Regions from separate parts of the Streptomyces sp. NBC_01077 genome, predicted to be linked through region 1. Evidence: predicted binding sites of a transcription regulator. Region 1 holds the regulator's gene; the other holds the start of a gene.

Region 1 (6,347 bases):
CTCGCCGCGGTACTTGGCTCCGGCGACCATCGCGCCGAGGTCGAGCGAGACCAGTCGCTTGTTCCTCAGCGACTCGGGTACGTCGCCCTTCACGATCCGCTGGGCGAGGCCCTCGACGACGGCGGTCTTGCCGACGCCGGGCTCACCGATGAGGACCGGGTTGTTCTTGGTGCGGCGGGACAGCACCTGCACGACGCGGCGGATCTCGTGGTCGCGGCCGATGACCGGGTCCAGCTTGCCCTCGCGCGCGGCGGCGGTGAAGTCCGTACCGAACTTCTCCAGCGCCTTGTACTGCCCCTCCGGGTCGGGTGTGGTCACCCGGCGTCCTCCCCTGCTCTTCTCGAAGGCGTCGAGCAGCTTCGATGCGCTCGCGCCCTGCGCGTCGAGGATCTCACCGGCCTGGCCGCCCTTGGCCGCGATCCCGATGAGGAGGTGCTCGGTGGAGAGGAAGTCGTCGCCGAGCTCCTTCGCCCGCCGGTCGGCGTCGGCGATGACCGCGAGGAAGTCCCGGCTGGGCTGCGGGGGCGCGACCGTGGACCCGGTGACGCTCGGCAGGGCGGCGAGCAGCCGCTCCGCGCCGGCGCGCACGACCGCCTGGTCGGCCTCGACGGCGGCGAGCAGGTCGGTGATGTTCTCGTTGTCCTGACCGGTCAGCAGCGCGAGCAGAAGGTGGGCGGGGGTCAGGTCGGCGTGCCCTTCGGACACGGCGCTGCTGCTGGCCGCGTTGATCGCGTCCCGGCTCCGGTTGGTCAGTTCGGCGTCCACGTGCGGTGCTCCTCCTGGGGTTTCAGTGGGTCCTCTCCCTTTATGACCCCTCCAGAGTACACAAAGTTGAGTCCAGTGCGCTCAAGGTACCGCCGGGACTCCTGCGCCGGGTAGTTTCCGTGCATGGCGACCGACCCGAGGAACCCCTCCGACTCGTACCTCAGCTTCTGGCGCGAGTACCACATGAGCACCCTGACCACCCCGCGCCCCGACGGCACCCCGCACGTCGTCGCGGTGGGCGTCACGTACGACCCCGAGAGCGGGTACGCGCGGGTCATCACCAACAAGCACAGTCGGAAGGTGGCCAACGTCCTGGCGGCGGGCGCGGACGGCGCGCGGGTCGCGGTCTGCCAGGTCGACAAGGGGCGCTGGGCCACCCTGGAGGGCGTCGCGCGCATCCGCACGGAGGCGGAGGTCGTCGCGGACGCGGTCGCGCGCTACGCGGACCGCTACGGGCGCACGCCGGCGGAGAACCCCGACCGGGTCGTCATCGAGATCGCCCTCACCCGGGCGATGGGACGCGCCTGATCCCGTACGCGAAAGCCCGGATGATCCCCGTACGGGAAAATCCGGGCAGCACAACGGCGCCATCGCGTTTCAGGTCCGCGATGGCGCCGCTGTGTGGGGGAAGTGCCGGAGCGATCTACAACGACGGGGGAATCGCTCAGGCACTGCGGGGGGTGGCGGTGATGGTCTCGGGCTCGATCAGCTGGTGGTCCCGCTGGTCGAGATTGACGAAGATCATGCCGTACCGGATGGCACAGCGGATCGGCTGTGGGGCGCCGCGGGGACGGCGGAGGCAGCGGTAGGCGCGGACATCCTCGTCCTGCTCCCGTGCCACGACGATCGGCTCTCCGAAGAGGGTGATCTTCAACGCGTCGCCACGGTGGGGGATTGCCGTGGCGAGGTCGACGAAGTGCCATCCGGACCGGTAGGCCGAAGCCATCTCCCGGCGGAACCTGGGGTCGTCCGGCGGCACGGTCACGCGCCCGCGCCCTTGGTGGCGAACTCCCACGAGGGCTCGCCGGAAGCCGGGAGCGCGATGTCCCTCGGCGAGCTCTCCCACGAGGGTTCGTCGGGTGCCGCCACCACGTCGTGCGCCGGTGTGCTCTCCCACGAGGGCTCGTCCGGCCCCGCCACGGAATGCGCCGGGGTGCTCTCCCACGAGGGCTCGCCGACGGCGAGTGCGCCGAGAGCAGCCGCCGCAACGGCTATGGCGCTAAGTGCACGAACCATCCTGGTCATGGCCGATCTCCACCTCTTTTGATCACTACCTCCCCCCCGCGAGTAAGACGATGGCTCACTCCCGACCCTTTCCACCAGCCAAGCCGGGCATCATGTTCCTGTAATTCATGACCCTGAGGGGGGTGCAAATGAGGCGAGAATGCGACGAGTCCGGTCATAAGCACAGTCACGGTGAACTATGCGACGTGGGCAAGGAGCTCTATGCGAGTGCGCTCCGCACCGGCCGCATAGCCCGCGCCGACGCCGAAGCGGCCCCCTGCCTGAGGGAACTCTCCCTCCTGCACCCGGACCCGGACGACAGCCAGTGCCTGCGTCCCGTGCCGCCCTCGATCGCCCTCAACCAGCTCGTGCACCCCATCGAGCAGGAGATACAGGTTCGCCGGCAGCACGCGTTGGCCCTCGCGGACGCTTTCGAGCCGTTCATGGCGATCCACACGCAGGATCCTTCCGGCGCCCAGGCGATCACGGTCCTCGAAGGCCTCAGCGTCATCAACGCCGCCCTGGACCGCGCCATCAACGAGTGCACCGAGGAACTCCTCACCATCCAGCCCGGCAGCGGCCGCCGCCCCGAGACCCTCGAAGCCGCCCTGCGCCGCATGGAGCCGCTGCTCGACCGCGGTGTCCGGATGCGGACGCTCTACCAGCACACGGCACGGCACCATCCCGCCACCCTCGCCTACGTCGAACGGGTCGCACCCTACGGGCTGGAACTGCGCACCCTCGAAGAGATCGTCGACCGGCTGATCATCGTCGACCGCAAGGTCGCCTTCGTGCCCGCGCGCAGCGACCGCCAGGTCGCCCTCGAACTCCGCCACGAGGGACTCGTCCAGTATCTCGTCGGCGTCTTCGACCAGTTCTGGCTGCACGGCGTGCCGTGGGAGGACGAGATCCCCTACAGCCCCTCCGTGGACGGCATAGGCGGCGTCCAGCGTTCCATCGCCAAACTCCTCGTCGAGGGCCATGTCGACGAGGCCATCGCCCGCCGTCTCGGCATGAACGTGCGCACCTGCCGCGCCCACATCGCCAAACTCGCCGCCGCCCTCGGCAGCGGCAGCCGGGCCCAACTCGGCTACCTGATCGCCCAGTCGGGCATCCTCGAGGGAGACAACTGACCACCGTGTACGTCCAGATCGACCTCGACGGGCCCGCCGGGACCCTCCGGGTCTCCGGGCACGAGCTGCCCACCGTGGAGCTCGTACGGGCCCCCGGGACCCGCCCCGACGCCCACACCCCGATAGGGACCCGCAAGCCCGCGCTGCTCGCGCTGACGGTCGACGGAGAACCCGCCGCCGTCACGCCGGCCCGCGCGCGCCTCCTGCGCCGCTCCTACCGGGTGGACGTCCGCGTGGACGGCATCCGCTACCGCCTCGTCCCCTCCTCGCACGCGGACAGCCGGCTCACCCGCGACGGGCGGCGGCTCGGCACCCTGGAGTCCTCGGGGGACGGCAGGGTCGACGCCGACTGGGACCCGGCCGCCGCCCCCACCCCGCTCGACCAGGCCGTCGGCACCGCGCTCGCCGCCGCGTTCGGCACGGGCGCCGCGCCGTGGTGGGAGACCCTCGGCGACATCGTGGCCGAACTCATCCCGTGACCCGGGTACGGCGAAGCCCCCTCCACACGGGGTGAAGGGGGCCACGTCCGTTCAGGTACTGCTCGCCGCGCGTTCGAGAACCACTCGCGGCGTTCGGGGACTGATCCCCGCGCGTTCGGGGACTACTCGCCGCGCTTGGGACGCCAGACCACCAGGGCGCTCGCCTGCTGCACGTCCTGGTACGGCACCAGATCGCGCCGGTACGAGGCGTGCACCTGGGCCTCGCGCTGCCGCATCGCCGCCGCCGCGCCGTCGACGGCCGCCGACAGCTCCGCGATCCGGCTCTGCAACGCCGCGACCTGGTTCTCCAGTTCGATGATCCGCTTGATCCCGGCCAGGTTGATGCCCTCGTCCTGCGACAGCTGCTGCACCTGACGGAGCAGCTCGATGTCGCGGGCCGAGTAGCGCCGGCCGCGGCCGGCCGTACGGTCCGGGGAGACCAGACCGAGACGGTCGTACTGCCGCAGGGTCTGCGGGTGCAGACCCGAGAGCTGGGCCGCCACCGAGATGACGTACACCGGCGACTCGTCGGTCAGTTCGTACGGATTGCGTCGGCGCCCGTCCACCGGGTCACGCTCCCTTCGCGGCCTGGAACAGCTCCGCCCGCGGGTCCTCGGAGGCGGTCGCCTCGCGGTAGGTCTCCAGGGCGTCACGTGCCTTGTCGTCCAGCTCCTTCGGCACCGCGACCTCGACCGTCACGAGCAGGTCGCCGCGCGTGCCGTCCTTGCGGACCGCGCCCTTGCCCCGGGCGCGCATGGTCCGGCCGTTCGGAGTGCCCGCGGGCAGCTTGAGGGTGACCGCGGGGCCGCCGAGGGTCGGCACCTTGATCTCGCCGCCGAGCGCCGCCTCCGTGAAGGAGACCGGCACGGTGACGGTGAGGTTGTCGTCCTTGCGGCCGAAGACCGGGTGGGTGTCGACGTGCACCACGACGTACAGATCGCCGTTCTGCCCGCCGCGCTCGCCCGGCGCTCCCTTGCCCCGAAGACGGATCTTCTGGTTGTCGCTCACACCCGCCGGGATGCGGACCTGCATGGTGCGCGAGGACTTGGCGCGGCCGCTGCCCTTGCAGACCTCGCAGGGGTTCTCGGCGATGAGGCCGCGGCCCTTGCAGTCCACGCACGGGTCGGTGAGCGAGAAGCCGCCGCCGCTGCCGCGCGAGACCTGCCCGGTGCCGACGCAGGTCGGGCACACCCGGGGGGTGCCGTTCTTGTCGCCGGTGCCCGAACACGCCGTGCACGGCTGCTGGCTGGACATCCGCAGCGGTACGGTCGCGCCCTCGATGGCCTCGGTGAAGCTGAGCGTCACCTCGGACTCGATGTCCTGACCGCGCCGCGGCTGGGTACGGGTGCCCGCACCGGCGCCGCGGTTGAACAGGCCGCCGAACACGTCCCCGATGCCGCCACCGCCGCCGCCGAAGCCGCCGGCCCCGCCCTGGGCGCCGCCTCCGAAGAGGTCGCCCAGGTCGAAGTTGAACGAGCCGCCGCCCCCGGGACCGCCGGCCCTGAAGCCGCCGTTCCCGAAGAGGGCGCGGGCCTCGTCGTACTCCTTGCGCTTCTTGGCGTCGCCGAGGATGTCGTTCGCCTCGGAGATCTCCTTGAAGCGCTCCTCGGCCTTGGCGTCGTTCTTGTTGGCGTCCGGGTGGTTCTCGCGGGCGAGCTTCCGGTACGCCTTCTTGATCTCGGCCTCGGTGGCGTCCTTGGGGACGCCGAGAACCTTGTAGTAGTCCTTCTCGACGAAGTCCTTCGTGCTCATCGACGTCCCTCCTTCCGGACTGCTCCGGGGTCTGTCACCGGTCCGGGGCGTGTCACCGCTCCGGGGTGGGTCGCGCTACCCCTCTTCGGGGGCACCGCTCTCCTCGTCAGTGGACGACTTCGCGTCGTCCTTGGCCGCTGCCGCGCCCGGCTGGGGCTCGGCCACGGCCACGCGGGCGGGCCGGATGGTCCGCTCGCCGATCCGGTACCCAGGCTGCAGGATCGCCACGCACGTCGTCTCGGTGACGTCCGGCGCATACGAGTGCATCAGGGCCTCGTGGATCGTCGGGTCGAAGGGCTCGCCCTCCTTGCCGAACTGCTGCAGACCCATCTTGGCGACGACGGTCTCCAGCGATTCGGCCACCGACTTGAACCCGCCCACCAGCTCGCCGTGGTCCCGGGCCCGGCCGACGTCGTCGAGCACGGGAAGCAGATCGGTCACGAGGCTCGCGACGGCGATCTCCTTGACGGTGACCCGGTCCCGCTCCACGCGGCGGCGGTAGTTCTGGTACTCGGCCTGGAGCCGCTGGAGGTCCGCGGTGCGCTCTTCGAGCGCCTTACGGGTCTGGTCCAGCTGCGCCAGCAGGGCTACGTCCGTAGCGTCCCCGGCCGGGGCCGCCCCCTCCGCCTTGTCGGCGGAAGCGGCGGCCTCGGTCTCCTCGGGCGTGCCGTCGGCGGGGACGTCGGGCTTCTCCTCGAAGCCCGGGGTCTCCTCCGACATCAGGCAGCGCCGCCCTTCGGCTTGTCCTCGTCGACGATCTCGGCGTCGACGACGTCGTCGTCGGCCTGGGTCTGCTGGCCGGCACCGGCGTCGCCGCCCGCGGCCTGCGCGCCCTGGGCGTCGGCGTACAGCGCCTGGCCGAGCTTCTGGGAGACGGCCGCGACCTTCTCGGTGGCGGTGCGGATCTCCGCGGTGTCCTCGCCCTTGAGCTTCTCCTTCAGCTCGACGAGCGCGGCCTCGACCTCGGCCTTGACGTCACCGGGGACCTTGTCCT
Region 2 (6,347 bases), 1.7 Mb from region 1:
GAGCGTGGCCAGGGTCAGCGCCAGGCCGGGAAGCAGCCAGGCGGCGGCCCCCGGGAACCCGGCCACCGGCGGGAGCAGCGCCCCGCCCGCGGTCAGCAGCGGTACGCACACGGCGAGGACGGCGGCGGTACGGGTGAGCAGCAGCCGCAGCCCGCCGGACGGGGTGGCGGCGGTGATCTCGTACAGGGGGTCGGCATGGCGTCCGTACGAGACGGCGACACCGGCGAGCGGAAGGACGGGCGCGAGGGCGAGCAGCAGACTCCGTGCGCCCTGGAACCCGGCCCCGTAGGCGAGCCCGAAGGCCCCACCGACGACGAGAACCACGGCCACCACCCAGGACCCGCGCAGCGCGGGCCCGACGGCCCATCCGACCCGCGCCCACCGCCCGAGGGGGCCGCCGGCGGGGGAGACGGGGGCGGCGGGTGCGGGCCGGTGACCGAGGGAGGTCAGGAGCTCGGCGCGGACGGCCGCCAGGGTCGGGCCCGCCGTGCCGGCCCGTACGGCGGCGGAGACGCGGCCCGCGCAGCCCGCGCAGGACTCGACGTGCTTCTCCAGCGACCAGGCGTCGGTCTCGGCGGCGGAGCCTTCGGCGTACCGGAGGGCGAGCGCGTCGGAGACGTGCCAGGGGGTCCCGGGGGACGCGGAGGACCCGGAGTGCCCGGAGGAACGGGAGTAGGACCCGGAGGACCCGGGGGTCCCGTGGTTCCCCAGGCGTCGGGGTGCCGTCATGCGGTGCCTCCCAAGGCGTGTGGGCCCCCGGGGTGTGCCGCCCCGAGTGCGGCGCGCAGTTCGCGGCGGGCGCGCAGGGCGCGGGTCTTGACGGTGCCCTCGGGTATGCCGAGGAGCCGGGCGGTCTCGCGGGTCGTCAGGCCGTCGACGACGGTCGCCCGCAGGACCTCGGCGAGTTCGGGCGAGATCCGGTCGAGGGCCGCGCCGACCTCCCCGTACTCAAGGCCGGCGAGCACCCGGTCCTCGGCGGAGCGCGCGGCGATCTGCGGCTCCGTGGGCGCGGCGGCGCGTTCGGCCGCCCGTTCCACGACCCGCTCCACGCGGGCCCGGGCCCGCTGGGCGTCCACCAGGCGCCGGGCGGCGATCACCCAGATCCAGCCACCGGCCTCACCCCGGCCCCGGTGGCCGCCGGCCGAGCGCCAGACCGTGACGAAGGTGTCCTGGAGGACCTCCCGTACGGTCTCCTCGTCCGGGCAGCGCCGGGCGAGGCGCGCGTGCAGCCAGCCGGCGTGCCGGTCGTACAGCACGGCGAGGGCCTCGGAGTCTCCCCGGGCGACCGCGCGCAGCAGCGCCGCGTCGTCGTCCTCGTCGCCCCCGGAGGGGCCTCCCCCACTGGGGCGCAACAGTCTCACGCCTTCTCTATCGCGCGCGTGCCCCGGTTCGGTTCTCCGTTCCGGTGCGCGGCTCAGGGGTTCGTGGGCGGGCCGCCCTCCGGGAGGGCGGCGAAGACCCGCTGGAGCGCGGGCGGGCGCTCGCCGTCTCCCGCGACGACCAGGTGATGACGGTACGTGACGAGGTACTGGAAGCCGTCGGCGATCGGGCTGCCGGTCGGGCGGGCCGGGACCCGGGCGTACGCGGGGTCCTCCAGGGCCGCGCGGAGTTCGGCGGCCTCGGCGGGGGTCTGCCGCCCGGTGCGGGGCGGCTTGGTGCCGGAGCGGCTGGTCCAGGTGCCGTCGTAGTGGACGACGAGCTGGTTGCGGACACCGGCGAAGCCGCCGCTGACGACCACCTCGACGAGGACCTCACCGGGCTGGGGGTCCGCCGACGGGGTTCCCGGGCTCGTGCCGGCGCTCGGTGTGGCGGTCCCGCTCGCCGCCGACGGGGGAGGGGTGCCCCGGACCGGCGTGGTCGCGGTCGACGTTGTCGTCGTTGTGGCACCCGGCACGGCCGGTCCGCTCACCCCCGAAGGCGGTCCGCCGGGCGCGGGCGGGCTCTCGGGCCCGCAGCCGCTCGTACCGCCGACCAGGACCCCGACCAGAAGCAGGGTCCCGCACCACGTTCCCCGTACGCCTCGCACCATGGACCGAGCATGCCGGGTGACGGGCACCACGCGCAGCCGGAAGGCCAGGTTTCGTTCACGCGTCCCGCCGACGGCGGACCGTTCGGCTTGGGGGTGTCCGGCGGATCAGGGCCGGAGACGGCCCCTAGGCGTCCTGCCGGCGGCGCATCGTCCGGACCTCCCTAGGCGTCCTGCCGGCGGCGCATCGTCCGGACCCTCCCTAGGCGTCTTGCCGGCGGCGCACCATTTCGGCGATCCAGGCGGGCGCGAACGGGGACGTGCAGTTCGGGGGAGTCGGGTAGTCCTTGAGTACTTCCAGGCGCTCGCCGATGTCGACGGCCCGGGCGCGGTGCTCGGGGTGCTCGATCCCGACCTGCGCCAGGCAGGTGTTCATCGCCCACTGCAGACGGTCCGGGGCGTCCTTCATCTCCGCCTCGACGACATCGAGCAGGCCCTCCAGGTCGATGCCCTCGGGCTTCTTCACCACCCGCTCGGCGGTCAGCGCCCAGCCCGCGCTCGCGACGACCGGATCCGGGTCCCCGGACCAGGCGAGGCGCAGTTCCTCCGCGTGCGGGCTCTTCTTCACCACGTAGTTCACGAGCCAGTCGTGCACCTTGGGGGCGCGCGCCTCGCGCAGCATGGTGTCCAGCTCGTCGCGCCCGAAGGCCTTCGGGCGGCAGATCAGGAGCGCCAGGAGCCTCGCCGCGGTGTCGTCCGTCGCCCACAGGTCGCGCGCGAGGTCCTGCTGCGTCTTGAGCCGCTTCGCGACCGCACGCAGCTTGCCGAGGTTCACCCCGTGGTCGTCACCGCGCTTCTCGTTCGCCGCGCGCGTCTTCGGGTCCTCCAGGCCGGCCAGCTCGGCCATGACCTCCGCCACCGTCGTTCCGGTCACCACAGCCTCCTGCCCGTCGCGAGCCTTTTGTCCGTCCGCACGGGCCCAGCCTACGGCGACGATGATCGCTCAGAGCGAACAGGCGTCCGGGAACATCCTCGGGCTCACATGCATTGAGTCGACATAGCTCAACTTGACTGCCGAAGGGGAGATCATGGCTTCTGACTCCAAGCCGTCCGTGCCGCTCACTCTGCCTGTGCTGCCGCTCGACGACGAGGTCGTGCTGCCCGGAATGGTGGTGCCGCTCGACCTGTCGGACAACGACGTACGTGCCGCCGTCGAGGCCGCCCAGGCCGCCGCGAGGCCCGGTGCGGGCAAGCCGCGGGTGCTGCTCGTGCCCCGCGTCGACGGGACCTACGCCGGGACCGGCGTCCTGGGCACCGTCGAGCAGGTCGGACGGCTGTCCGACGGCGACCCCGGCGCCCTGATCCGCGGCCTCGGCCGCGTGCGCATCGGCGCCGGTACGACCGGGCCCGGCGCGGCCCTGTGGGTCGAGGGCAGCACCGTCGAGGAGACCCTGCCCGAACCGCTGCCCGGTCAGGTCACCGACCTGATCAAGGAGTACAAGGCGCTGGCCACCAGCTGGCTCAAGAAGCGCGGTGCCTGGCAGGTCGTCGACCGCGTCCAGCAGATCGACGGCGTCGGCGCCCTCGCCGACAACTCCGGATACTCGCCCTTCCTCACCGTCGAGCAGAAGGTCGCGCTCCTGGAGACCGCCGACCCGGTCGCCCGCCTCAAGCTCGCCACCGTCCAGCTCCGCGAGCACCTCGCCGAGCAGGACGTCGCCGAGACCATCGCCAAGGACGTCCAGGAGGGCGTCGACAAGCAGCAGCGCGAATTCCTGCTCCGCCGCCAGCTCGAAGCCGTCCGCAAGGAGCTCCGTGACCTCAACGGCGAGGCCGAGGGCGACGAGTCCGACGACTACCGCGCCCGCGTGGAGGCCGCCGACCTGCCCGAGAAGGTCCGCGAGGCCGCCCTCAAGGAGGTCGAGAAGCTGGAGCGGTCCAGCGACCAGTCCCCCGAGGGTTCCTGGATCCGCACCTGGCTGGACACCGTCCTCGAACTCCCGTGGAACGAGCGGACGGAGGACCGGTACGACATCCGCGGCGCCCGCGCCGTCCTCGACGCCGAGCACGCGGGCCTGGGCGACGTGAAGGAACGGATCACCGAGTACCTGGCGGTGCGCAAGCGGCGCTCCGAGCGCGGCCTCGGCGTGGTCGGCGGCCGCCGCGGCGGAGCCGTACTCGCCCTCGTCGGCCCGCCCGGCGTCGGCAAGACCTCGCTCGGCGAGTCCGTCGCGCACGCGATGGGACGCGAGTTCGTCCGCGTCGCCCTCGGCGGCGTACGGGACGAGGCGGAGATCCGCGGTCACCGCAGGACCTACGTCGGCGCCCTGCCCGGCCGGATCGTGCGGGCCATCAAGGAGGCCGGGTCCATGAACCCGGTGGTCCTGCTCGACGAGATCGACAAGGTCGGCTCCGACTTCCGCGGCGACCCCGCTGCGGCCCTCCTCGAAGTCCTCGACCCGGCGCAGAACCACACCTTCCGCGACCACTACCTGGAGGTCGAACTCGACCTCTCCGACGTCGTCTTCCTGGCCACGGCCAACGTCCTCGAAGCCATCCCCGAGGCGCTGCTCGACCGCATGGAGCTGGTCAGGCTCGACGGCTACACGGAGGACGAGAAGGTCGTCATCGCCCGCGACCACCTGCTGCCCCGTCAGCTGGAGCGCGCGGGCCTGGAGCCCGGCGAGGTCGTCCTGGAGGACGCGAGCCTGCGCAGGCTGGCCGGCGAGTACACCCGCGAGGCGGGCGTACGCACCCTGGAGCGGGCCATCTCCAGGCTGCTCCGCAAGGTCGCGGCCCAGCACGAACTGGGCGACCGGGAACTGCCGTTCACGGTCGGCCCGGACGACCTGCGTGACCTCATCGGCCGGCCGCACCACGTGCCGGAGTCGGCCCAGGACCCGGCGGAGCGCCGTACCGCCGTGCCCGGTGTCGCCACCGGGCTCGCCGTGACCGGCGCGGGCGGTGACGTCCTCTTCGTGGAGGCGTCCCTGGCCGACCCGGAGACCGGCGCCGCCGGGCTGACCCTCACCGGCCAGCTGGGCGACGTGATGAAGGAGTCGGCGCAGATCGCGCTCTCCTTCCTCCGCTCGCACGGCGCGGAACTGGAACTGCCCGTCACCGGCCTCAAGGACCGGGGCGTGCACATCCACTTCCCGGCGGGCGCGGTCCCCAAGGACGGCCCGAGCGCGGGCGTCACCATGACGACCGCACTCGCCTCCCTGCTGAGCGGGCGTCTGGTCCGTACGGACGTGGCCATGACCGGCGAGGTCTCCCTCACCGGCCGGGTCCTCCCGATCGGCGGCGTGAAGCAGAAGCTCCTCGCCGCGCACCGGGCCGGCATCACGACGGTCGTGATCCCCAAGCGGAACGAGGCCGACCTGGACGACGTCCCGGCCGAGATCCTGGAGAAGCTGGAGGTCCACCCGGTGACGGACGTCCGTCAGGTCCTGGAGATCGCCCTGGCCCCGGCGGCGGTGCCGGTGGGGGTGGCGGCGTAACTCCCCCTTGACGGAGCGGGGTGTCCTCGACGGGGCGCCCCGCTCCGTCATACCCCGCGGGCGCGCATACTCGCAGGTAATTCGTGACCCGGATGTCAGCCGGGGGTGTCATGCTCGTACGCATGAACGAAGACGCCTTCTGGGCTCTCATCGACGAGTTGAGCCGCCGCCCCGGTGACCGGGACGAGCGGCTGGAGTGGCTGCGCACGGAGCTGCTCCGGCGCCCCACCGCCGAGAGTGTGGAGTTCCAGGTGCGCCTTGAGGACGCGTGCGACGTCGCGGGCACGCGCGCGGTGTGGCGGGCGGCGAACCGGATCGAGAGCGGTGACTGCACCACCGACGGATTCCACTCCTTCACGCTCTGGCTGGTGGGTCAGGGGCGCAAGGTGTACGAGTCGGTCGTCGCCGACCCGGACGCGCTGGCCGACGTGCCGGGGATACGGGCCCTCGTGGGCCGGCACCGGGACGAGTGGGACGACGACGAGTGGCCCGAGTGGGATGAGCTCGACTTCGTCGCCCAGGACGCGTACGACGAGCTGACCGGCCAGGAGGACGACGAGGGCGAGGAGTTCGCGGAGTCCGTCGACGAACTCGCCGAGGAGCTCGGGGACGAACTCTCCGGGGACTTCGAGGGGGAGTGGGAAGAGGGCGACGAGCCCCGGGGGTCTCGTCCGGAGGGGGTGGCGATACCCCGGCTCACCGCCCTCTTCCCGCTCGGGACGTCCGGCTCCTAGGAGCTGTCCAGGAGCTGTCCAGGAGCTTCCTAGGAGGCGGACGAGTTCCGACGGCGGCCCAGGAGCAGGCTGCCCGCGGCGAAGGTGGCGAGGGCGCCCGCGCCGGCGAGGGCCAGGGGGAGCGGCGAGGCGGGGGTCTCGGCGGTC

What was found. Region 1 encodes HspR, which represses chaperone genes until heat shock. Its sites were predicted from a motif close to TTGAGNNNNNNNNNCTCAA; they were not measured.
Region 2: the regulator HspR is predicted to act here: its motif matches at 3,014-3,032, upstream of lon (endopeptidase La).

Annotation. Positions count from the first base shown of each region.
Region 1 covers NZ_CP108669.1:4,743,211-4,749,557, forward strand. Annotated here, with positions in the region: gene clpB (ATP-dependent chaperone ClpB) at 1-765, opposite strand, end outside; gene OG462_RS21200 (pyridoxamine 5'-phosphate oxidase family protein) at 889-1,293, shown strand; gene OG462_RS21205 (hypothetical protein) at 1,430-1,750, opposite strand; gene OG462_RS21210 (hypothetical protein) at 1,747-2,010, opposite strand; gene OG462_RS21215 (helix-turn-helix transcriptional regulator) at 2,118-3,122, shown strand; gene OG462_RS21220 (hypothetical protein) at 3,128-3,601, shown strand; gene OG462_RS21225 (heat shock protein transcriptional repressor HspR) at 3,724-4,167, opposite strand; gene dnaJ (molecular chaperone DnaJ) at 4,172-5,353, opposite strand; gene grpE (nucleotide exchange factor GrpE) at 5,429-6,073, opposite strand; gene dnaK (molecular chaperone DnaK) at 6,073-6,347, opposite strand, start outside.
Region 2 covers NZ_CP108669.1:6,411,797-6,418,143, forward strand. Annotated here, with positions in the region: gene OG462_RS29240 (zf-HC2 domain-containing protein) at 1-729, opposite strand, end outside; gene OG462_RS29245 (RNA polymerase sigma factor) at 726-1,361, opposite strand; gene OG462_RS29250 (hypothetical protein) at 1,415-2,029, opposite strand; gene OG462_RS29255 (DNA alkylation repair protein) at 2,229-2,873, opposite strand; gene lon (endopeptidase La) at 3,055-5,466, shown strand; gene OG462_RS29265 (DUF4240 domain-containing protein) at 5,589-6,200, shown strand; gene OG462_RS29270 (lytic polysaccharide monooxygenase) at 6,230-6,347, opposite strand, start outside.